Regions from separate parts of the Ureibacillus sp. GCM10028918 genome, predicted to be linked through region 2. Evidence: riboswitches for the same ligand, from Rfam matches in the RefSeq annotation. Region 2 holds a riboswitch; the other holds the start of a gene.
The links. A riboswitch is a leader RNA that binds a small molecule or an ion and turns the genes downstream of it on or off. The one in region 2 is predicted to bind FMN.
Positions count from the first base shown of each region.

Region 1: another riboswitch for FMN. It lies ahead of ACFQU5_RS04190 (ECF transporter S component); the one in region 2 lies ahead of ribE (riboflavin synthase).

Region 1 is NZ_JBHTFK010000005.1:170,264-181,780, reverse strand. Features, by position in the region: gene ACFQU5_RS04200 (RNA polymerase sigma factor SigX) at 105-641, shown strand; gene ACFQU5_RS04195 (hypothetical protein) at 641-1,900, shown strand; FMN riboswitch at 2,013-2,184, shown strand; gene ACFQU5_RS04190 (ECF transporter S component) at 2,458-3,036, shown strand; gene ACFQU5_RS04185 (MerR family transcriptional regulator) at 3,463-3,864, shown strand; gene glnA (type I glutamate--ammonia ligase) at 3,915-5,249, shown strand; gene ACFQU5_RS04175 (peroxiredoxin family protein) at 5,400-6,101, shown strand; gene ACFQU5_RS04170 (enoyl-ACP reductase FabI) at 6,173-6,949, opposite strand; gene ACFQU5_RS04165 (PadR family transcriptional regulator) at 7,238-7,579, shown strand; gene ACFQU5_RS04160 (DUF1129 family protein) at 7,563-8,234, shown strand; gene ACFQU5_RS04155 (ferredoxin) at 8,273-8,521, opposite strand; gene ACFQU5_RS04150 (YpbB family protein) at 8,627-9,670, shown strand; gene ACFQU5_RS04145 (RecQ family ATP-dependent DNA helicase) at 9,660-11,105, shown strand; gene ACFQU5_RS04140 (LysM peptidoglycan-binding domain-containing protein) at 11,268-11,517, shown strand, end outside.
Region 2 is NZ_JBHTFK010000032.1:23,330-34,846, forward strand. Features, by position in the region: gene ACFQU5_RS16250 (YfhH family protein) at 1-265, opposite strand, end outside; gene recX (recombination regulator RecX) at 258-1,067, opposite strand; gene ACFQU5_RS16260 (polysaccharide deacetylase family protein) at 1,230-2,021, shown strand; gene ribH (6,7-dimethyl-8-ribityllumazine synthase) at 2,057-2,524, opposite strand; gene ribB (3,4-dihydroxy-2-butanone-4-phosphate synthase) at 2,558-3,184, opposite strand; gene ribE (riboflavin synthase) at 3,202-3,840, opposite strand; FMN riboswitch at 3,960-4,092, opposite strand; FMN riboswitch at 4,222-4,355, opposite strand; gene rlmD (23S rRNA (uracil(1939)-C(5))-methyltransferase RlmD) at 4,551-5,912, shown strand; gene ACFQU5_RS16285 (CPBP family glutamic-type intramembrane protease) at 5,971-6,762, opposite strand; gene ACFQU5_RS16290 (DUF1648 domain-containing protein) at 6,792-7,883, opposite strand; gene ACFQU5_RS16295 (GntR family transcriptional regulator) at 7,897-8,274, opposite strand; gene glpK (glycerol kinase GlpK) at 8,468-9,958, opposite strand; gene ACFQU5_RS16305 (MIP/aquaporin family protein) at 10,024-10,824, opposite strand; gene ACFQU5_RS16310 (saccharopine dehydrogenase family protein) at 11,318-11,517, shown strand, end outside.

The DNA of each region.
Region 1 (11,517 bases), on a different contig from region 2:
TTAGTACCGTCATGCTAATGCTTTTTGAAATAGTGGAAGAGGGCACAATTTTCCTGAAACTATTTTACTTCGAATACGACAAATTTTATAAGAACGGGGGTGGCATGGTGAAAGAATCCATATTCCATCGTTTGTATGATTTATACCATCAGGATGTGTTCCAATTTTTAATTTATATGGTCAAAAATCGTTCGGTTGCAGAAGATTTATCCCATGAGGTTTATGTGAGGGTATTAAAATCTTATGAGCGATTTGAAGGGAAAAGCTCTGAAAAAACATGGCTATTTGCCATTGCCAAAAATGTAGCAATAGACTATTTCAGGAAAAGTGCGGTCCGTTCCTCACATGCTTTTGATGCGTTCGATTGGGAGACGGACAATCTGGTTTCTCCTATAAAATCTCCGGATATATTAACCGAGTTGAATGATGAAATGCGTGAATTATTAGAGGCATTGGAAAAATGTACAGGGGATCAAAAAATGGTCATTATTATGCGATATTTTCAGGAATTATCGATTGCTGAAACAGCTACAATTTTAAATTGGACAGAAGGCAAGGTTAAAACAACACAGCATCGAGCCATCAATAAGCTACGTGAAATATTGGTAAATACGTCTGAAGCAAAGGAGGCAAATCACTGATGAATCATGATAAATGGGAAGATGGCAAAATAGAAGACTTACTGGGAAAAGTACCAAAGATTCATGATCAACGTTCTAAAGAAGACGTTTTTAAACGTTTAAAAGAGGACGGTCTTTTTGATGAGGAGCCTTTACGTACTAATACTAATACTAATACTAATACTAATACACAAAAACCGAAACAACGGAAAAAGTTGACTTGGGTGCCAATTGCCGTTTCAATCGCTGCTGTCTTATTACTGGCTATCCTGGTACCTTCATTTATGAATCTACCTTCTTCATCCGATTCTGCTGAGGAAAGTGCAGTTACATCTGAATCTAGTGATATGAGCGGTATGCAAAAAGAAATGAAGATTACTGAATCGACAACAGAAGAGTCGGCAATGAGTATGATGAATACGGAGGGGGGAGATCTTCGTACGGCTGCTTACCCTGAAGAGATTGAGGGGAAAACAGTGTTTAAATTAGGATTGGCTAGTGATGCTGCGGATAGCTTGCCCATCACTGTATTAATTCCAGATGACATAATTCAAAAGGATTTTGGCAATGTTACGCCAACAGGAGTGGAACTCTATAATCGTTACGCACCTCTGTTTAACGAAAGTGCAATAGGTTTTACGGAATATCATCCGTATGCCGGGACAATTACTGAATTAGGTGATGGAGTAATCCATACTTTACCACACGATCAACAATATGATATGGCATCCGGAACGCTAACAACGTATTTCGCATCATTAATTGATACTTTTAGTTATTCATATGATGAAGTTGCTTTATTAAATGAAGAAGGTTCTGCTTTTGTTTTTAGTGAAGTGGGGGAACCCAGTACGCCGATTGCTCTAAATAGCGAGACAACTCAATATAATTACTTTAGGCATACACAAAGTGACGGTACAACCTATTTGGCTCCAAATTTTAGAGAAGCCTTCTCTGCTGTAGATGAAGCAATTATTGCTATGAAAGAAGAAACGAATGATATATACAAGTCCGTCATTTTACCGGGAATAGATTATGAAGTAACGGTTGAAAATCAATTAGTGACCGTCAGATTCACTGAAGAAGTTGATCTGGATAGTTTTGATGGCGTGCAAGCGATGCAAATGATTGAGGGGATTTTGTTGACTGCAGCGAGTTTTGATATGAATGTACAATTTGAAAATGTAGTACAAACCGAATGGCAAGGGTTTGATTTTTCAACAGTACTTCCTAAGCCGATTGGAGCAAATGAAATTTCTTATTGGACAGTTTATCGATAATAGTTACCATACCGAAAAATGTCTAGTAGTTGAGTAGGATTAACTTATTTTCCATCTTTACATCATCTCAAAATCAAGATATAATGAGACTGTAACATAAAATTTAATATTGATTCATCTTCGGGGCAGGGTGAAATTCCCGATCGGCGGTAATAGAAGCTGCAATTTCTGACCATTAACTTGGAGGATTTTGCATAAAGTTTCTTCAGCCCGCGAGCTTATTATGAGCAGGATTTGGTGCGATTCCAAAGCCGACAGTATAGTCTGGATGGGAGAAGGTGAAGGTACGGTCTCTTTTCGTTATTTAAAGGAAGCTGTGCGTAAAAAAAGTATTGCAAATGCGATAATTACGTATTTACTATACTATTTTTTGAGTATCTTTTTTTAGCTTAGAATGCGATGCTCATTTAACGTGCAATTTCTCTTTTTTTCAATGTGCCTAAACTCTCCCTTATGCTAATTTGCGTAGGGGATTTTATTATGTTCATTGAAAATGAATAATTGAAAGGCTGTCCTTTCTTCTAGCTTAGTTGAATCAGCAAAGAGGAGAGATTATGATGGTAAATCAAAAGCTCAAGTTGCGTTCATTCGTCACAGTCGCAATGTTAAGTAGTATCTCATTCATACTAATGCTACTTAATTTTCCGTTGCCGTGGTTTCCGGTATTTTTACAAATTGATTTCAGTGATGTTCCTGCATTAATTGCTACAATTACAATGGGACCGGTTGCTGGTATTTTAGTAGAATTATTCAAAAACATTTTAGACTGGATTTTTTCCGGTACACCAACAGGAGTTCCGGTAGGGCATATGGCAAACTTTGCAACAGGTCTTTTATTCATTCTGCCTGTCTACTATATCTATAAAAAGTTCCCTACAATTAAAGGGTTAAGCTTTGGTCTAGTGGCTGGTACAGTAATCATGTCAGTAGGTATGAGTCTATTAAATTATGTAGCGTTTTTACCTATGTATACTTACTTCCTTGGATGGGGTAGTTTTGATATGAAAGAAACGATTGTATTAGGGATTCTGCCATTTAATATGATTAAAGGTATTATGCTCATGGTTATTGTGATTTTGCTGTTCCGTACCATGAAAGTATGGATCGAAAATCAAAGAGCACAATATTTATTATAAATAGATTTCGAAGCTGTTCATTAAGTCGACTAAAACGACTTAATGAGCGGCTTTTTTGTTGTTAAATTAGGGATAGAGTTTGTGAAAAGCAGTCTGTAGTAGTTTTGGAACCAAATTATGAGATGAATATAGAAAAAAAGGTATCGAGGTGTGTCTTGGTGCTTCGGATAGCTTGAAAATAAGAGAAAAAACATTTCTAACACCAAATGAAAGCTCCTTGTAAACTTACATATGGCAAAACAACTACTTAGAAAAATCAGTAAACTCATCGATCGGACCTTGTAAACCTTACAGTCTGTAGGTTTTCTGTTTCATCTAAAAATTAGATGAATAAAATCTAATTTTTGTATGTTATTTTTTCTAACATAGTATTGATATTATAAATAACATAGATTAGAATAAACGTATGAAAGGGAGGCGATGTGGATGAGTCGAGAGTTTCGAAGAGCAATGCCGTTACTCCCTATTAGCATGGTTATGCAATTAACGGAGTTAACTGCGAGGCAAATTCGGTATTACGAAGAACATAAGCTAATTGAACCTGCAAGATCCGAGGGTAATCGTAGAATGTTCTCACTTGACGATGTAGATGCATTATTAGAAATTCGAGAACTTCTTGACCAGGGAATTAACATGGCAGGAATAAAAAAAGTATTCGATATGAGAAAAAACAATAACAACCATGTTAAATCCTCCAATAAAATGGCAATTTCAGATTCAGAGCTTCGCGCGATATTGCGTGAAGAGATGCAGCAAGCACAAATTATGCAAAAGGCTTCATTAAGACAAGGAGATTTATCTCGCTTTTTCCAAGCGAAGGGTGAGTAAATTATATTTTGAATTTTTTAATAATTTATAATATTAGGAGAGTGGATTAATTGGTTAAGTACACAAAAGAAGACATTAAACAAATCGTTAAAGATGAGGGTGTAAAATACATTCGTCTACAATTTACCGACATCCTGGGTACTATTAAAAACGTAGAAATTCCATTAAGCCAATTAGACAAAGCATTAGATGACAAAATGATGTTCGATGGTTCATCAATTGAAGGTTTCGTACGTATTGAAGAATCTGATATGTACTTAAAGCCAGACTTAGATACATTTGTAATCTTCCCATGGACTGCTGAAAAAGGGAAAGTAGCTCGACTAATCTGTGACATTACAAATCCAGATGGCACACCATTCGCAGGAGATCCACGAGCAAACTTAAAACGCGTATTAGCTAACATGGAAGAGTTAGGCTTCACTAGCTTTAACTTAGGACCTGAGCCAGAATTCTTCTTATTTAAATTAGATGAAAAAGGCGAGCCAACATTGGAATTGAATGATGATGGTGGTTACTTCGACTTAGCGCCAACTGACCTTGGCGAAAACTGCCGTCGTGATATCGTGTTGGAACTAGAGGAAATGGGCTTTGAAATCGAAGCATCTCATCATGAGGTAGCTCCTGGTCAACACGAAATTGACTTCAAATATGCAAACGCAGTAGAAGCTTGCGACAACATTCAAACATTCAAGTTAGTTGTTAAAACAATTGCCCGTAAACATGGTTTACATGCAACATTCATGCCAAAACCATTATTTGGTGTCAACGGATCTGGAATGCACGCGAATCTTTCATTATTTAGTGGCGACAAAAACGTGTTCTTCGATGAAGATGCAGAGTTGCAATTATCAGATACTGCACGTTCGTTCATGGCTGGAATCATGAAACACGCAAAAGCATTCACAGCGGTAACCAACCCATTAGTAAACTCTTATAAACGTTTGGTACCAGGATACGAAGCGCCATGTTACATCGCTTGGTCAGCCCGCAATCGTTCACCATTAATCCGTATCCCGGCATCTCGTGGTCTATCTACACGTGTTGAATTGCGTTCAGTAGACCCAGCAGCTAACCCATACTTGGCTTTAGCCGTTCTTCTAGAAGCAGGTTTAGATGGAATCCGTAATGGTTTAACACCACCGGCACCAGTAGATCGCAATATCTATGTGATGAATTCTGCCGAGTTAAAAGAAAACGGAATTGAGAGCTTGCCAGGTTCTCTACATGAAGCTCTTTCTTACTTAGAAGAAGATGAAGTAATCAAATCAGCACTTGGAGAGCACATCTATTCTAACTTCAAAGAAGCAAAAGAAATTGAATTCGATATGTTCCGTACTGCCGTTCATCCTTGGGAACGCGATCAATATTTAAAAATGTATTAATATGATCATGCATGGAAACCGTCTCTTTCTCTGAGGCGGTTTTTTTGCATCTCCAATACAATTAAGGGAAACGTCACTTAAACTTCTCTCATTTTACAAGACTTCACTCATATACTTGTAGAAGTATAAGTTTGAAAGTAGGTGAATAGTTTGCCCTCAAAGAAAATCGTAACGATATGCATCTCATTACTCATTTTGGCAGGGGTGATTTATACAATTGCAACAAATATATATATTGTAAAAGAGAGACAAATGGTAGGTGAAGAATTGGAAACTTCTTCACTTGTTGAACAAGGACAGCCCCTTGACCAAAGTGTATCCGTCAATACCGAAAAGGGGACGGATGAGTACCAATCAGTTGAAGAACCAGAAGTTTCTGATTCTGCTACAGATGAAGAACATAACCAACAATTTGAACAAGACACAGGAACCCGTACTATAAGTGTTGCAGCACCTAATTTCGAACTGAGAAGTTTAGCTGAAGATAAAGTGAGATTGTCGGACTTTAAAGGGAAAAAGGTTGTGATCAACTTTTGGGCTACGTGGTGTATACCGTGTGTAGAGGAAATGCCTGCTATGCAAAATTTCTATGACGAACATGCAGCTATGGGGAATGTAGAGATTCTTGCTGTTAATGCTACTGATAAAGAGTCGAATACGGATATAGTCAAGCAGTTTGTCCAGGAATTCGGTATCAGTTTCCCTATTTTATTAGATGAAAAAGGGGATGTTTTATTTAACTACGAGGTCCTTACTCTTCCAACAAGTCTGATCATTGATGAACAGGGAATGGTCGTTGAGCAAATTTTAGGACCGGTCACGGAGGAATTATTAGTTGAGAAACTGCTTTAGCAATACTAATCATTATTAGTTGCCAAAAAATAGGACTAGCTTTTGCGTACTGCAATCGCTAGTCCTAAAAATTAACCTAAAATATTGTAACCAGAATCCACGAATATTGTTTCGCCTGTAACCCCACGTGATAGGGCACTCAGCATTACAAGAGTCATATCTGCTACTTCTTCCTGGTTGGTATTGCGTTTTAGTGGTGATGTCTCTTCGATTTTATGAAGAATCGTGTTGAAGCTTGGTACACCTTTTGCAGCTAAAGTACGAATTGCCCCTGCTGAAATGGCATTTACACGAATTCCTTCTGCTCCAAGATCCGCTGCAAGGTAACGCATAGCTGCTTCAAGTGCTGCCTTCGCAACCCCCATTACATTATATCCATCAAGAACGCGTTGACCTCCTAAGTAACTCATTGTTACAATCGAGCCACCTTCAGTCATAAATGGACGTGCGGCATTGGCTACTGCCACTAATGAGTAGGCACTTGTATCCTGTGCGAATGCATAGCCCTCACGAGTTGTTTCTACAAAGCGATTTTTCAGGTCCTCTGCATGGGCAAAAGCAACTGAATGTACAATCCCGTGTATTGTACCAAACTGTTCTCCGATTTGCGAAAATGCTTTTTCAATGCTTTCATCGCTATTAACATCACATTCAATTACTGCTGTGTTATAGTCTGTATAATTTTCTAATACCTTTTCAATTTTCCCTTTTGAACGCTCTTTACGGTAAGTGAAAATAACGTTTGCTCCAACTTCAAGAAGTTTTTTTGCAATTCCCCATGCAATGCTTCGTTCATTGGCAACGCCCATTACAACAATATTCTTGTCTTTCAATTGTAATAAATCCATCCGAGGATCCCCTTTGCTAAATAAATTTTACATCAGTTATTAGTACCAACTACTAATGTTGAGTTTAACAGTTCAATAGACAAAAATCAAGAAGAGAGTAGTAACTTGTAATACAAAGTAGTTGATCGCTATGTTGCATTGCAATATACTGTACTTAACTACTTTATATAGCAAGATAGCTTGTGTCAGATAAAATAACGTAAAGCTTTCTAAATTGATCTAGGGAAACGATAAAGGGCTTGGCGCTAAACTAGTTATTTGAAAAAGTGGGACAGTGAGGTGAATGATTTGTCCATTCGAAGCCAGCTATTAAAGGGAATCTTGGATGGTTGCGTATTAGCCATCATCGAAAAAGAAGAGATATATGGGTACGAATTATCCCAGAAATTGCAGGCTTACGGTTTAAAAGATATCAGTGAAGGAACGATATATCCCGTATTATTAAGGTTGCAAAAGAGTAAGTGGATTATAGGTACGATGCGTCCATCAGATAGTGGACCAAATAGAAAATATTATTCCTTAACAAAAGAAGGGAAGGAAAACCTGGATTTAATTCGAAATGAATGGTTTCTATTAAACGCCCCGATTACAAAAATATTAAGAGGTGATGAGGATGCAAGTAACCGTTAAAGAACTCGTTCAGCAAAATAATGAGAAACGTAAAATCTTAACGCCCGAAAATCAAGAGTATTACGAAAATATGCTTGTCTATATTCGAACAAATGCATTGAAAGGTGAACGAGCGACAGAAGAAGTACTGCTTGAAATGTTGGATCATTTATTAGAGGCACAAAGGGAAGGAAAGAAGGCAGAGGATGTCTTTGGTAAATCACCAAAGGAGCTGGCAGAAGAAATTATTAAAACTCTGCCAAAAGAATCTTTTAAGGATATGCTCGATTTTATACTTGAAATGGTATTTACATTATTTGGCTGGTACTTGGCAATTGGAGGTCTATTCCCATTAATCACAAAGCAGAATCAAACGATTCATTCAGGATCTCTACTGCTTGCGGGAGTGCTCTTAATTTCTAGTGTGGTCGTATTGCTTTACTTTCTATTTGGCATTATTAAAAGAAATGCGTTTGAAGAGAAAAGGAAGAAAAATAAAGTTAATTGGTTGCTTGGGTTGCTTTTTGCTCTATTGTTCGTAAGTGGAGTTAGTGTGAATTTCATTGTAGAACCATTTGGACCAACCATTACAATATCTTACTTAGTTCAATTTGGTCTAGGCTGTTTCTTTTTATTAGCTGCATTTTTGTATAAAAAATCACGAGAATCGAAGTAAAAAAAAGAGGTTGGACTCAGCTTGCCAACCTCTTTTCATTATTCATATTTTAATGGGTCGCCTTCGAATGATTCTTCAGCAACTTTGATTGAATCAGTAGGGCAGCCTTCAAATGCATCCTGCATGTCTTCTAGTAAATCTTCTGGTACTTCGGTTGTACCCATGTTATCATCAATAATAACGAAGGCGATTCCTTCATCATCATAATCATAAATATCTGGGGCTGCAGCACCACAAGCGCCACAAGCAATACATGTATCTTTATCTACGATTGTAAATTTTGGCATGTTTTTCTCTCCTTTTTCACGTGCGCTTCCAATTAAAGCTTCTCATCTATTCTAAATCTGTTTAATTTACTTTTCAACCTAATAGTTTGAAATGGGGGGTTGATTTTGATTTTCCATCAAATTCTTTTACAAATTTTCTACAATTTTAACCAGGAACGGTCCATCTCTGCACCATTCCATTTACTTAGAGGAAAACGCTCTGGTCAAACCGTGCAGGATGTTGGGATTTATCATTTACATAATTATTTCGGGATTTTACCAAAGTTATCGAGAAATATGTATGATAAGGAATTGTCTGTATTAATAGAAGACCAATATCTCGTCGTTAAAGATGATGGATTTTATGAATTAACAAAAAAAGCAACGGAACGTATTATAGACATGCAGAGTCTCTCATTTGATGGTTGGCATTACCGAGGGAATGAGCATGAATTCTTTTCTAGATTATCGTTGATAGTCCAAACATTATCTCATCAGAAGGCCAATCAGATGACCTTTATCCCTATTCAGAAGGAAGAACAGGTTCAACAATGGACAAGAAATTTTCTAAAAGCAAATCATTATCAGGATGGTCAATTACAACAAAGTTTATTAATTGAAATCAATAACAGTCTAGAACAAACCGCTATTGAAGAATTGGGAAAAAATATACTCATGCTTCGATTATCAGGTTTTGAATCAGCAGGTCTAACTTGGCAACAAATTAGTTTCCAAGTAAATCTAAACGAGATGGATTTACAATTAACTTATATTGCATCCTTACATAATTGGATTAATGAAATTTTAGTTTATAGTGGGCAATTTCCACTGTTATTCCAAATGGTGGAGGATATCCGCATCAAAAATCCTCTGACAGGATCTGCATTTCAATCGGCTGAGCTTTTTAATAATGGCCATTCCATCGAACAAATTAGCAGGATTCGAAGGTTAAAGATGAGTACGATAGAAGACCATATTGTGGAACTCGCTATGAACGAACCACAATTTAATGTTGAGCAGTTCGTATCTGGTGAGGATATTAAAAAGGTTTTAACAGCAGTGGATGATTATAATACGAGGAAGTTAAAAGTCTTGCATGAGGTTGTCCCTCATCTTTCCTATTTTCAATTAAGACTTGTACTAGCAAGAGGTGAACGTGTTGAAGCTTGAGACAATCTTAAATAAATTTTTCGGCTATACAAATTTCCGCCCAGGCCAAAAAGAAGTGATCGAAAAGGTACTAGATGGACAAGACGTAGTGGCATTATTGCCGACTGGAATGGGAAAATCTCTTTGTTACCAACTACCAGGCTATATTTTTAATAAGCCGGTATTAATCATCTCGCCGCTTCTTTCCCTGATGCAGGACCAGGTGGATCAAATGAAGCAATTTAAGGAAAAGCGAGTCATCGCATTGAATTCGTTTTTAAACCCTGCACAAAAAAGAGCAACGATCCAACATTTACATGATTATCGTTTTATATTTATTTCTCCCGAGATGATGCTTCAAGAGCAGGTTCAACATAAATTGAATTCCATGGAGCTCTCTTTAATTGTAGTAGATGAAGCCCATTGCATCTCTCAGTGGGGATTTGATTTTAGACCCGATTATTTACGTATTGGACAAGTGATCGCAAAAGAAAATCGCCCTCCCATCTTGGCATTGTCAGCAACAGCTACAGATAAGGTGCTTGGTGATATTGAAAGTTATTTGAGTATGGAAAATCCTTATAAGTTTATCCATTCTGTAGATCGACCTAATATTCACTTAGGTAAAATACAGTTTCAAAGTAGAGAAGATAAAATTGAGTGGCTACTTGATCATGTTACGAAAACAGCTGCTCCAGGCATCATATATACACAGTCCAGGTCAAAAACAGAAAGCCTTGGCAGGAGATTGCTTCAAGCAGGAATAGCTTGTGCTGCTTATCATGGTGGAATGGAGCCGTTGGATAGGCAATTTATCCAACAACAGTTCATAGATGGCTCTATTGAATGGATTGTAGCAACAAATGCCTTTGGTATGGGGGTTCATAAGCAGGATGTTCGTCAAGTCATCCATGAATCCCTTCCTTCTAATATGGCCAATTACATGCAGGAAATTGGGAGGGCAGGAAGAGATGGCAAAGATTCGCTCGCCATCTTGCTATATGCAGAGGGTGACGAAGAGCTTGCGAAGTTTGTAGGAATCGATGATTACCCGGTAGATGCCCATGTTGATAGTTATATTAATTATCGAATAAGAAATGAACTCCCGACTTCAATGATTCATAATGGCGAAATTTCCGAAACAGCATTTCGTGTGTTGGATTATTGGATGCATCAGCTTCAGCCAGCCCAAGTAAAACAGCGTTTAACTTCGATGAAATATGAAAAAATTAGATCTGTCGAAGAAGTAATGAAATTGATCAATACAGATACTTGCATGAGGGAAAAGCTTGTCCATTATTTTGGCCAAACTTTAGAAAACAGACCAAGCGATTGCTGTCAGTGCTGTGGAATTGATTATGAAAATATTATTCAATCACGCAAAATGAACGAGTCTACTTCTATCGTATTGAACTGGAAAAATAGAATTGAAAAACTATTACTCGGTAATTCTTAAACTGTGCGTTTGCGGAAAGTTTTAAGTAGAAAAACTATTTTCCGCATTCTACCAACTTTATTAATTTATCGACATAAATCTCTTAAATTTTCCAATCCTATCATTTACTTTTTAGAGAAATTTCGTCATAATTAGGGAAAGATAGTGTTGGAGGTGGTACTCATGAGTAATGGAGATTACAGAGAGAAAATTGAAGAGCATCGTCAATCCATTGAATTAGAAGACCAACAAAGCTCTAGAATGTCACGCTCACGTCAAAAAGGTAAAAAGAAAAAGAAAAATAGAAAAAATCCACTATTGAATATTCTTCTATTTGTACTACTGGGTATTCCTTTTGCGTTATTAATTTACGTATCATTCTTTTATACTCCAGCAGATACTGATGTAGCAGAAGTGGAAGAAAACGGTTCAG
Region 2 (11,517 bases):
CTAATCGATAGCCCCAAGCAAAGCGGCCTTTCAGATATTCTACTTTAAAAAACTCCCCTGGCGCACCATCAATACGATACATTTCACCCTTAATGATTGTATTTGGATCAATCAGATAGGCTGCAGCCATAGTTGCTTTTCTTTCATAAACTGCATATTCATTTACGATGCCCAGCTGTTCTGCTTTTCTCGCTTTTTCTTTAAGCTTCGCAATTTCGTCTCTTAGTTCGTGTTCAGTCATTTCCGCGTAGCTTTTTTCAGTCATTATTTTCCGTCTCCTTTTCATCTAAAAAGCGGTCGATTACTTCTATTGGAAAACCTTTTTGATATAAGGCTTGTTTTGTTTTCATTCGAAGGTCATTCCCTGTAAGCTTTGAAGCATGTTTTTTCCAAAGCTTATCCCCTTGAATTTCAATCATTTCATACCAATCATCATCTTCTCGCTCCAACTTAATTTGGTCAAGTATTTCGTTTGCAATCGAAAAAGAATATCCTTTTCTAAGTAAGACATCCTGGATTTTTTGCTTTATTTGTATGGGGGTTTTATTTTGGTTTGCCCGTATCGCCTTTTGTGCGAGTTCCATTGCTATAGACAGCTGCTCTTTATGTGTAAATGAATTGAGTACTTTGTTTTGTGTATCTTTATTGATTCCCTTTTTAATTAAATCTTGCTTGATGGCTCTTGGCCCTTTTTTGGCGGTCTTCTTCTTTGTTTCCAAAAGTGCCTTTGAATAGGTTTCATCATTTAAAAAACCTAGCTTTTCCAGTTTTCTAATTGCCTCTAATACGACGGATTCGCCAAAACCTGCATCAAGCAGTTTTTTTTTCACTTCGAATTCACTACGCATTTGGTAGCTTAAAAAGTTCAATGCTCGATTAAATGCTTTTGAAATTTCATCTTCATAGGTAATTTCATCAATATCAAATTGTTCGAGTACTTTTCCTTTCGTTAAGCCAAACTTAATAAGTGTTGATTCATCTACTGCAAATGCATATGTATCATTCAAATATATATTATAACGCTCTGGATTGTTTTTTTGTCGTCCTATTTTAGAAATGACTTGCATACAAACACTCCTTCTAAAGCTAGTATACATGTTTTTTTCGTATGTTTCATTTGAGAAAATTTTAGATATTAATCGTTATACTATATCAACCGAAAATATTATTTTTTAGCATAAAGAAACTGATTTCGCACAATATAAGCATAAAGGAGGCTAAAATTCTTTATGTGGAAACATCACATTTTGGGTTTAACTTTGTGCTCAATTGTTTTTGCTATAGTTTTTATTTTGGTTAAACCAGATGTTGCAAATGCGAACGCGTATCATTGGGGCTTCACTAAATCCAAGGATGGAATGCCTGCAGATGCTGGAGCTCAATTCGAGACAATATTAAAAGAAAACGGTGCTTTTTATAGAGGAGATCCTAATAAAAAAATGATCTATTTAACCTTTGATAGCGGTTTTGAAAATGGATATACAGATTCTATATTAGACACTTTAAAGAAAGAAGAAGTACCAGCGGCCTTTTTCCTGGCTGGTCATTATTTGGAAAGTGCAGATGACTTAGTAAAGAGAATGATCGACGATGGCCATATAATTGGCAACCACTCTTATGGTCACCCCGATATGTCAAAACTGTCGGAAGAAGGCATGTTGAAAGAATGGCACAAATTCGATAAAACCCTAGAAGAAAAAACCGGATTAAAACGTACATATTACGTTCGTCCTCCCAAAGGGATTTTTAGCGAAAAAATGCTGCAACTGGGTAATGAATATGGCTATACCCATATTTTCTGGGATACTGCTTTTGTTGATTGGCATGCAGACGCAAAAGTTGGATGGCAATATGCATATGATGAATTAATGAATCAATTGCATCCAGGTGCACTGATTCTCATGCATACGGTTGCCGAGCATAATGCTGATGCACTTCCGAGGTTTATAAAAGCTGCCAAAAAAGAAGGGTACACATTTGGTTCGTTAGATGATCTAGTGATGGAACAAATGCTGAATTAAGTAAAGGGATTCTCGTTTCGAGAATCCCTTTGTTGTTATTTGAACATTTTTTTCAGGTTGGCCATTTCGATTGCAGATACTGCAGAATCATAACCTTTGTTACCCGCTTTTGTCCCCGCTCTTTCAATCGCTTGTTCGATGTTTTCTGTTGTTACGATTCCGAAGATTACCGGTACATTCGAATTTAAGGATACACTTGCTATCCCTTTTGCCGCTTCATTATTTACATAGTCATAATGAGTTGTTGCACCGCGAATGACAGTACCTAATCCGATAACAGCATCGTATTCACCAGTTTCCACCATTTGTTTTGCGATAAATGGCACTTCGAAAGCTCCGGGCACCCAAGCTAAATCAATGTTTTCTTCGTTAACACCGTGTCTTTTTAGACCATCTAGAGCTCCATCAACTAATTTTGAAGTGATAAAGTCATTAAATCGTCCCACTACAATTCCTATTTTTAAATCTGTCCCGATTAAATTTGCTTCAAATAATTTTCCCATTTTACAAACTCCTCCTAAGTAATACTTCTCTTTTTATTCACCTATTAGAATATTTCGATCTTGTTTTTCAAAGTAGCTGACCAAATCTTCGATGGATATGATTTTTAATTCGTGTTGAGCAGCAAAATTCATCAAACCGTCTAAACGTAGCATGTTCCCGTCATCGCCCATGATTTCACATATTACTCCAGCAGGATAACTACCACAAGCTTTTGCTAAATCAACTGCTGCTTCGGTATGGCCCCTTCTTTCCAGTACTCCATTTGCTTTTGCTATTAATGGGAATACATGACCAGGTCTTCTAAAATGATTCGCTGCACTATTTTCATTGATCATTTGAAGAATGGTAAAAGAACGTTCGTATGCACTGATGCCAGTTGTTGTATCAATATGATCTACACTTACTGTAAATGCAGTTTGATGATTATCCGTATTGTGTTCCACCATTGAAGGCAATTCTAACTTTTTTGCAAGTCCCTCTTCTATGGGTGTACAAATTAACCCACGTCCAAATGTAGCCATAAAGTTAATATTTTCGGGAGTTGCAAATTCCGCTAGAACTACTAAATCCCCTTCATTTTCACGATTTTCATCATCCACTACAATGACGATTTTTCCTGATTTTAAGTCGAGTAAAGCTTCTTCGATTGTATTTAGCATCTTGAACCACCACCTTTTTAGAATCCATTCTGTCTTAAAAAATCCATTGTTAAATTTGAACTTTGTTCAGTCTTATTTAAATGATGCAAAACATACTTTCCAAGCATGTCTGTTTCAATATTGACCATCTCTCCAACACCTTTTCGACCTAAAATTGTCTCTGTGAAAGTATGAGGTATGAGTGAAACCGTGATACTGCTATCTGTTACTTGAAAAATCGTAAGACTAGTTCCATCAATTGTAATTGAGCCCTTTAGAATGCAATTAGTTAAAAGCTGTTTTGCTAATTCAATTTCGATATAAACAGCATTGGAAACAGGTCTCTTACTTTTGATGGTTCCTACTCCATCCACATGGCCTGAAACAAGATGTCCTCCAAATCTGCCATTTGCACTCATTGCTCTCTCCAAATTAACAAAGTCACCCAATTTAAGCGTATGGATCGTTGTTGCCTTGACCGTTTCCGGCATGACATCCACTGTTATTTCTTCTTTGTTAAAACTGGTGATTGTTAGACATACACCATTTACCGCAATGCTATCGCCTAAATGTGCATCTGAAACAATTTTTGACGTTGCAATCGTTAGCTCCATGCTATTCACATCTTTTTTAATGCCCGTCACTTTTCCTTGATCTTCAATAATGCCCGTAAACATCTACTCACCTCTTTCAAACTGGAAAAATAAAAACTCCTTAGCATCCTAAGGAGTTTGGGAGTATTCATGGCATAGTTAAATAAACTCTTTGAAAGTACCATTTTCAAAAAGTGCCATAATTTATCCTTCTCCCATCCAGACTATACTGTCGGCTTTGGACTCTCACCAAATCCTGCTCAAAAGAGCTCACGGGCTTAGAAGATCTACTTCATCACCGTCGATTGGGAATTTCACCCGACCCCGAAGGACATTATTTACTTAAGCATTTTAAATTAAATAAAAAATCCCGTCATTTTGGTTGACGGGATTAGAAAGCACATGAAAAAGATTATAGGAAAATAGACCAATCAAAATTAAAATTTTTATGGTTTTTCTATAATAATGCTCCTTCTCCCATCCAGACTATACTGTCGGCTTTGGATTCACACCAAAATCCTGCTCATAAGAGCTCACGGGCTTAGAAGTTTTACTTCATCACCGTCGATTGGGAATTTCACCCGACCCCGAAGGAATTATTTATTTAATTTGTAACAACGATATCACGAATCCAAAATTTTATCCACTCTACAATATCGCGGACAATTTTTGAGTTCCTTATATCACTTGGCACTATATGAAATATTTATCCATTGGCTTTAGATTTCTCCTTCGCTATAATGGTTAGATGAACTTATTAAAGGACGTGAACGCTTTTGAGCGATAAAGTAATGATGGAAATCGGACAAAAATTTCCTTTAACCATAAAAAGATTAGGAATTAATGGCGAAGGAGTTGGCTTTTATAAACGCAATGTCGTGTTTGTAAAAGGTGCACTGCCAGGCGAAGAAGTAACCGTAAAAGTGTCAAAGGTGCAACGCAATTTTGCCGAAGCTGATATTTTAAATGTTCGGAAAGCTTCAAAAGAGCGACAAGAACCAAGCTGCCCTGTTTATAACGAATGTGGCGGCTGTCAGCTACAGCATCTAACATATGATGGGCAACTAAAAGAAAAACGCGATATGGTCGTACAATCACTAGAAAAGTACGTAAAATCCGTAGCAGAAACGACTGACATTCGACCAACAATTGGAATGGACAATCCTTGGCATTATCGAAACAAAAGCTCCTTCCAAGTACGTAAAGAAGGTAAACGTGTTTATGCAGGACTTTATGCAGAAGGAACAAACAAACTGTTGAATATCAATGACTGTGCTGTTCAGCATCCTTTAACATCGAAAATAACTGTAGCAACACGAAAAATATTGCAAAAACTAAATATCTCCATTTATGATGGAAAAACTTTAGACGGATTAGTAAGAACAATCGTTGTTCGTACTGCTATCCACACTAACGAAACACAAGTATGTTTAGTTACGACAAGAAAAGATATACCGCATAAAGATGAACTAATCGAGCGTATGCTAAAAATCGATCCAAGTATTGTTTCTATTACACAGAATATTAATCGTGAGAAAACATCACTTATTTTTGGTGATGAAACAATTACTCTTTCTGGAAAAGAAACAATTCACGAAAATCTTGGTGAACTAGCATTTGATTTATCTTCTCGTGCTTTCTTCCAGCTAAACCCGGAGCAAACTGTACATTTATATGATGAAATCAAAAAAGCTGCACAGTTAACTGGTAAAGAAAAAGTAGTAGACGCTTATTGTGGTGTAGGAACAATCGGTTTATGGTTGGCACATCAGGCAAAAGAAGTACGTGGTATGGATGTAGTTCCTGAAAGTGTTGATGACGCTAAGAAAAATGCACGCAATCATGGATTTAAGCATGCACGTTATTATACTGGAACAGCAGAAGAGTGGTTAGCAAAATGGAAACATGAAGGATTTATTCCCGATGTTGTAACGGTAGATCCTCCGCGTACAGGACTTGCTCCAAGCTTTATCAAAACAGTAATGAAAATCAAACCTAAACGTTTTGTCTATACCTCTTGTAACCCTTCTACCTTCGCAAAAGACTTACAAGAACTAACGAAAATTTATAATGTGGACTATGTCCAACCTGTTGATATGTTCCCTCAAACAGCACGAGTTGAAATTGTAGCGAAATTAACTCTGAAGAATAAATAATGAACAAAAAGGAACCGTCTTATTTGTAATTGAGGCGGTTCCTTTACTTTTGTGTATGTTAATAAAAAAGCGGAGTAATTAATAATTGTAAAGAAATATGTGTGAACATATGGGCTATTACCGCATACTCGAATCCCTTTTTCCAATAAAGATAACCAAAGAATATGCCACCGATTCCATTAAGTAAAAAACAGCGCACAATTAATAAAGGTGTTAGTTCCCCAAACATCATTTTCGTAGCAGGTAAATGACCCGCTGCAAACATGAAGGAAGCAATCATAAGAGCAATCCAATAATAAATATCCGGCAATCTTTTTTTATTGCGTTTAAAGAGCTTCATCATAATCCATACGAGCATGCTCATGAAGAATAATCTCAGCATGATTTCCTCAAATACGCCGCCATAGAAAATCCCTGCTAGTAAACCCATTAAAGAAAATCCAGTTTGGAGCTCACCAAGGATTTCTATTTTGTTTTGGAAGTAAAATCGGTCCATCACGACTAAAACAAACGCCGCAATTAATCCCAATAAAACTGATAGTAAAACAATTCTAGCCTCTACCTTGATCTTTTCTTTTTGAAAAAATGCGTCCAGGAGTTTTAACGAAAAGCCTGTTTTTCTAGCCAGTTTAATCCCTATAAAGGATAAGACAAATGCAATAACCGATATTTGTACTGAACTTGCTACTAATAATAAGGAATAAGGTATAGGCATAGTCTCCAGCAATCTCTCGTATTCTTGTGGCAATGTGTCTTGCAAGATTTCTATTTGGTAAGGTAATACAAATAACCCGCCAATCAAACAGATGACCGCCAAAAACAGCGATATTTTTAAATCAACCTTTTTCATTTACCACACCCCTTTTCTCACGTACAACACTATAAAAAAGAGATAAATAAAATAACTATCAATGGTAAAAAAACAATAATATATCCGAGCGGATTGGCGAAGTTGAGGGTCCAGCCCACACCAAATCGCTTTTCAACGAAGATAGAAGGGTCATTTTTGTTAAAATAGAACATTCCACCCCTCCAGTATTGATCTTCATTATGATCCATAATCCGAGCTTCAACTGCAGTCTCCACTTCTTTATCCGAACGTCCTACTTTGATTGCAAAGATTAGGGTTCCTATCAATACTAATAGCAAGAAACCAAATGGAATAAAAATCTTCACAGTTCCTTCTCCGATTTCTGGGTGAATCATCATTAATTGGAAATAGCTCATTAACATCGTAATGCCCAATAGGACAATATATAATAACCAACTTGAATATTTTCTTAGAGATAATTGTCTATTACGAGACGATTGCAGTGAAGTTGCACTAAGCTTTATGCCTGATTTTTTAGTTGCTATGTGGATGCCTAAAAACATTAGCTGCATCGTCAATAACACCAGTGACAACTGCATTACTGAAAGTGGCGTTTTGTCTGTAAATGCATCCGCTTCTCCACCTGGCCCCCAGTGTGTCGGAATTCGATCAGGCAAAATGCCATAGTTCATGAATGTGTAGATCATCAATCCAATAGTCGAAAGTATTGGTAATAGATAAACATACCAAGATAACATCTCATCCTGTTTACGAACCGATAAATCGGTAACTTTCATCGGTTTTAAATTCTCCAACCATTTATTTTGCTGTTTTAGCTGTTTCGTTTTCCCGTGATAATATAGATAGAAGGATAAACTTATAAAAATTAGTGAAAATTCGATAATCGCACCGGCTAGCGCAATTTGGTTATCCGGTCGTTCATTACTCAATATCCAAGCAATATAAGATCCTAAAATGATAATTGATAAAAATGCCACACTCATTGAGTAGTGTTTTCTATATTTCTTAATCGTTTTGTCCGCAATATATTGCTCTGGTATCGAGACACCGAACGCGACAGTTCGGTTAACTAGATAAGGGATCAATGTCTGAATAACTGCAATAAATAACGTAATGATGAAAAAAATTAAAAAAGACATGCCAATTCCTCCTTTACCTTTCTTTCATTTCTTCTAATATTGTGCTGACAAGTTCTTGCACTTCCTTTTTATTCACACCCAACACTAAAGCTTCAGCTATAACTGGTTTTAGTTCAGTAATAATTTGTTGCATTTTTTCTTCGGTTATCTGCTCCATTGGTGAAATAATGGCACCGGATTTAGGGATAATACTGATAATTCCTTTTTTCTCCAGCTCATGATAGCTTTTATTGACTGTGTGCATATTCACACCAAGATCGGCGGCAAACGCCCTTACTGATGGCAATGAATCGCCTGGAACAATCTCTCCTCGTGCAATACCTTCTATTATTTGGTTTGTAAGTTGTGTATAGATTGGTATATCTGATTCCGCTTCAATTCGGATAATCACTTTATCCCCTCCAATCTGTTATATGTTCATTATAACAAAACTGTTCTACAATCAATATAACACAACTGTTCTATAATTCATAGAACAAATTAAAATTTATTGCTTACAAATAAAAAAGGAGGAGAGCTTAAAAGCCCCTCCTCCGATTTACTATATTAACTTGAAATATTTCTAACTAACGTACTCCTCCAAGTTATTTATATGTTCTCGTGCTTGCAACGGCTTTCTCCCAGCCATCAACTAGTTCCTGTCTCTTCTTTTCTTCCATTTTAGGTTTATAGGATTGATCTATCGCCCATTGGGATGCAATTTCATCCTGATTTTCCCAGAATCCAACAGCTAATCCCGCTAAATATGCAGCACCAAGCGCAGTTGTTTCATTCACCTTTGGTACTTCTACTGGAACATTTAAAATGTCACTTTGGAATTCCATTAAGAAGCTATTCTTCACAGCTCCCCCATCCGCACGTAAAGTTTTTAAGGAAATACCAGAATCCTTTTCCATCGCATCCAGCACAGCTTTTGTTTGATAAGCCAGTGATTCCACCGTAGCACGGACAAAGTGATCTTTTGTCGTTCCTCGAGTTAACCCAAATATCGCTCCCCTAGCTTCACTATCCCAATAAGGTGTTCCTAATCCAACGAAGGCCGGAACAACATAAACTCCATCTGTTGAGTCAACATTTCTGCAATACTTCTCACTCTCAGCAGCATCATTAAACATTCTCAAACCATCCCGTAACCATTGAATTGCCGAACCAGCTACAAAGATACTTCCTTCAAGTGCATATTCTACCTTGCCATTTAAGCCCCAAGCCAAAGTAGTTAATAGGCCATGTTCTGATTTTACCGGTTTTTCCCCCGTATTCATTAACATAAAGCAACCAGTACCATACGTGTTTTTGACCATACCTTTTTCGAAACACGCCTGACCGAATAAAGCTGCTTGCTGATCTCCAGCCACTCCTGCGATAGGTACCTCTTGACCAAAGAAATGCTCTTTATCAGTTGTTGCATATACCATGGATGAAGCACAAACTTCAGGCAGCATCGATTGAGGTATATCCAGAATTGATAATAACTCATCATCCCATTTTAAATCATAGATATTGTACATTAGTGTACGTGACGCATTGGAATAATCGGTAACATGTGCTTTGCCGCCAGACAGTTTCCAGATCAACCATGTATCAATTGTACCGAATAGCAATTTGCCTTCGTCGGCTAATTGTCGTGCTCCTTCTACATTGTCTAAAATCCATTTTACCTTTGTTCCTGAAAAATAAGCATCTATTAATAATCCAGTTTTTGAACGGAAAAGTTCGTTATATCCCTTGTTTTTTAACTCTTCGCAAATCTCGTTTGTTTGACGTGATTGCCAAACGATTGCATTGTATATAGGAGTGCCTGTTTCTTTATTCCAAACAACCGCTGTTTCCCTTTGGTTTGTTATTCCTATTGATGCAACGTCCCCCGCATTAATATTGGCTTCAGATAAACAAGTGGCAATCACGGCTAAAACAGAACCTAAAATTTCGTTTGCATTATGCTCTACCCAGCCAGGATTCGGGAAAATCTGCGTAAATTCTTTTTGGGCGCTATGGACAATTTCTCCCTGTTTATTAAAAAGGATTGCTCGTGAACTAGTTGTTCCCTGATCAATTGACAAAATATATTTTCCCATCTTTTCTCCCCCACATAATAAATCTATTTATCAAGACATTTTATTTTATTTTTCTAAGATGCAAATTAGCTTATTACTTTTTTCGGACTAACAAAGAAGGCAACTCCAAATACAAGTACTGAAACAACTAAGACAATCCAAAATTCGGTTGTCAATGAATTATTAAATACTGCTTTATGGAATAGTGCACCTAGTGAGCCACCAAGAAGTGGGCCAACAACTGGTATCCACGAGTACTTCCAATTTGACGAACCTTTCCCTGCAATTGGAAGTACTGCATGGGCGATACGTGGCCCTAAATCACGGGCAGGGTTAATTGCATACCCTGTCGTCCCCCCAAACGCCATACCGATTGCCACGATTAAAAGACCTACCGCAATTGGATTTAACCCCTCTGTAAATGCTCCTGCTCCAATAAATTGAAGTCCAAGCAACAAGACAAAAGTTCCAAGAAACTCACTTAAAAGATTAGAAAAAGTGTGCGGAATTGCTGGCCCTGTTGAGAAAACCCCTAATTTCGCGCCCGGATCATTTGTTGCTTTCCAATGAGGTAAATATTGAAGGAATATAATACACGCTCCTATAAATGCCCCGATTAATTGTCCCAGGATATATAAAGGGACATCACTCCAAGCAAAATCGCCAACCCATGCCAATGCAACCGTTACAGCCGGATTTAAATGCGCACCACTAATGGTTCCAACCGCGAAAATCCCTAACGTAACACCTAACCCCCAGGCAAGAGTAATAACAACCCAACCAGCATCCTTTGCATAGGACTTTGTTAGATTTGCTCCCGCACAAACTCCCGCACCAAACAAAATTAAAATCATTGTTCCTAACACTTCTCCCCAGAACGGCGTCATCCCAACATCTCCTTTGTTTAAATTAAAAAAGAAACACAAATTTTATATCGAGATTTATAAGGGCAATAAGTGTTTCTTTTTATGTACTTAAAAAAATTCAAATGCCTTGCAATGGTGGAAGCGTTGTCATTTTCACTAATAATTACGCTGTATCAATTTTATTTATTCATAAAGAAAAAAAATAAAGTTTAGGAAGGTTTAACGCTTATTATTTTATTGAAAGAATCATATCTCCTTAAAAATTAAGGAAAAGGTATACGAAGATTAACAACAAAACTTTTGTGATACTGAAATAGTTTTATCTACTAAAATTGATAATATTCCAATATACTCTACCTTTAATCCGTACAGATTCCTCCAATTTTCTGCTAGATTCCTTTTTTTCCTTATAGTTAATTGAACAATCGACAACGATTTTTAATTGATACCCTTATCATTATTGTGTATAATCGTTTTGTTTTAATAAATTAAATATTTTGGGGGTTATAAAGAATTGGGTAAAGCATTGATTATTGGTGCTGGCGGTGTTGCTAGCGTTGTGGTGCACAAATGTGTACAGAATTCAGAAGTATTCGAAGAGATTATGATCGCGAGTCGAACAAAATCTAAGTGTGATGCTTTAAAGGAAAAATTAGACGGTGGAAAAACGATTATCCATACTGCACAAGTTGATGCGGATAATACTGACGAACT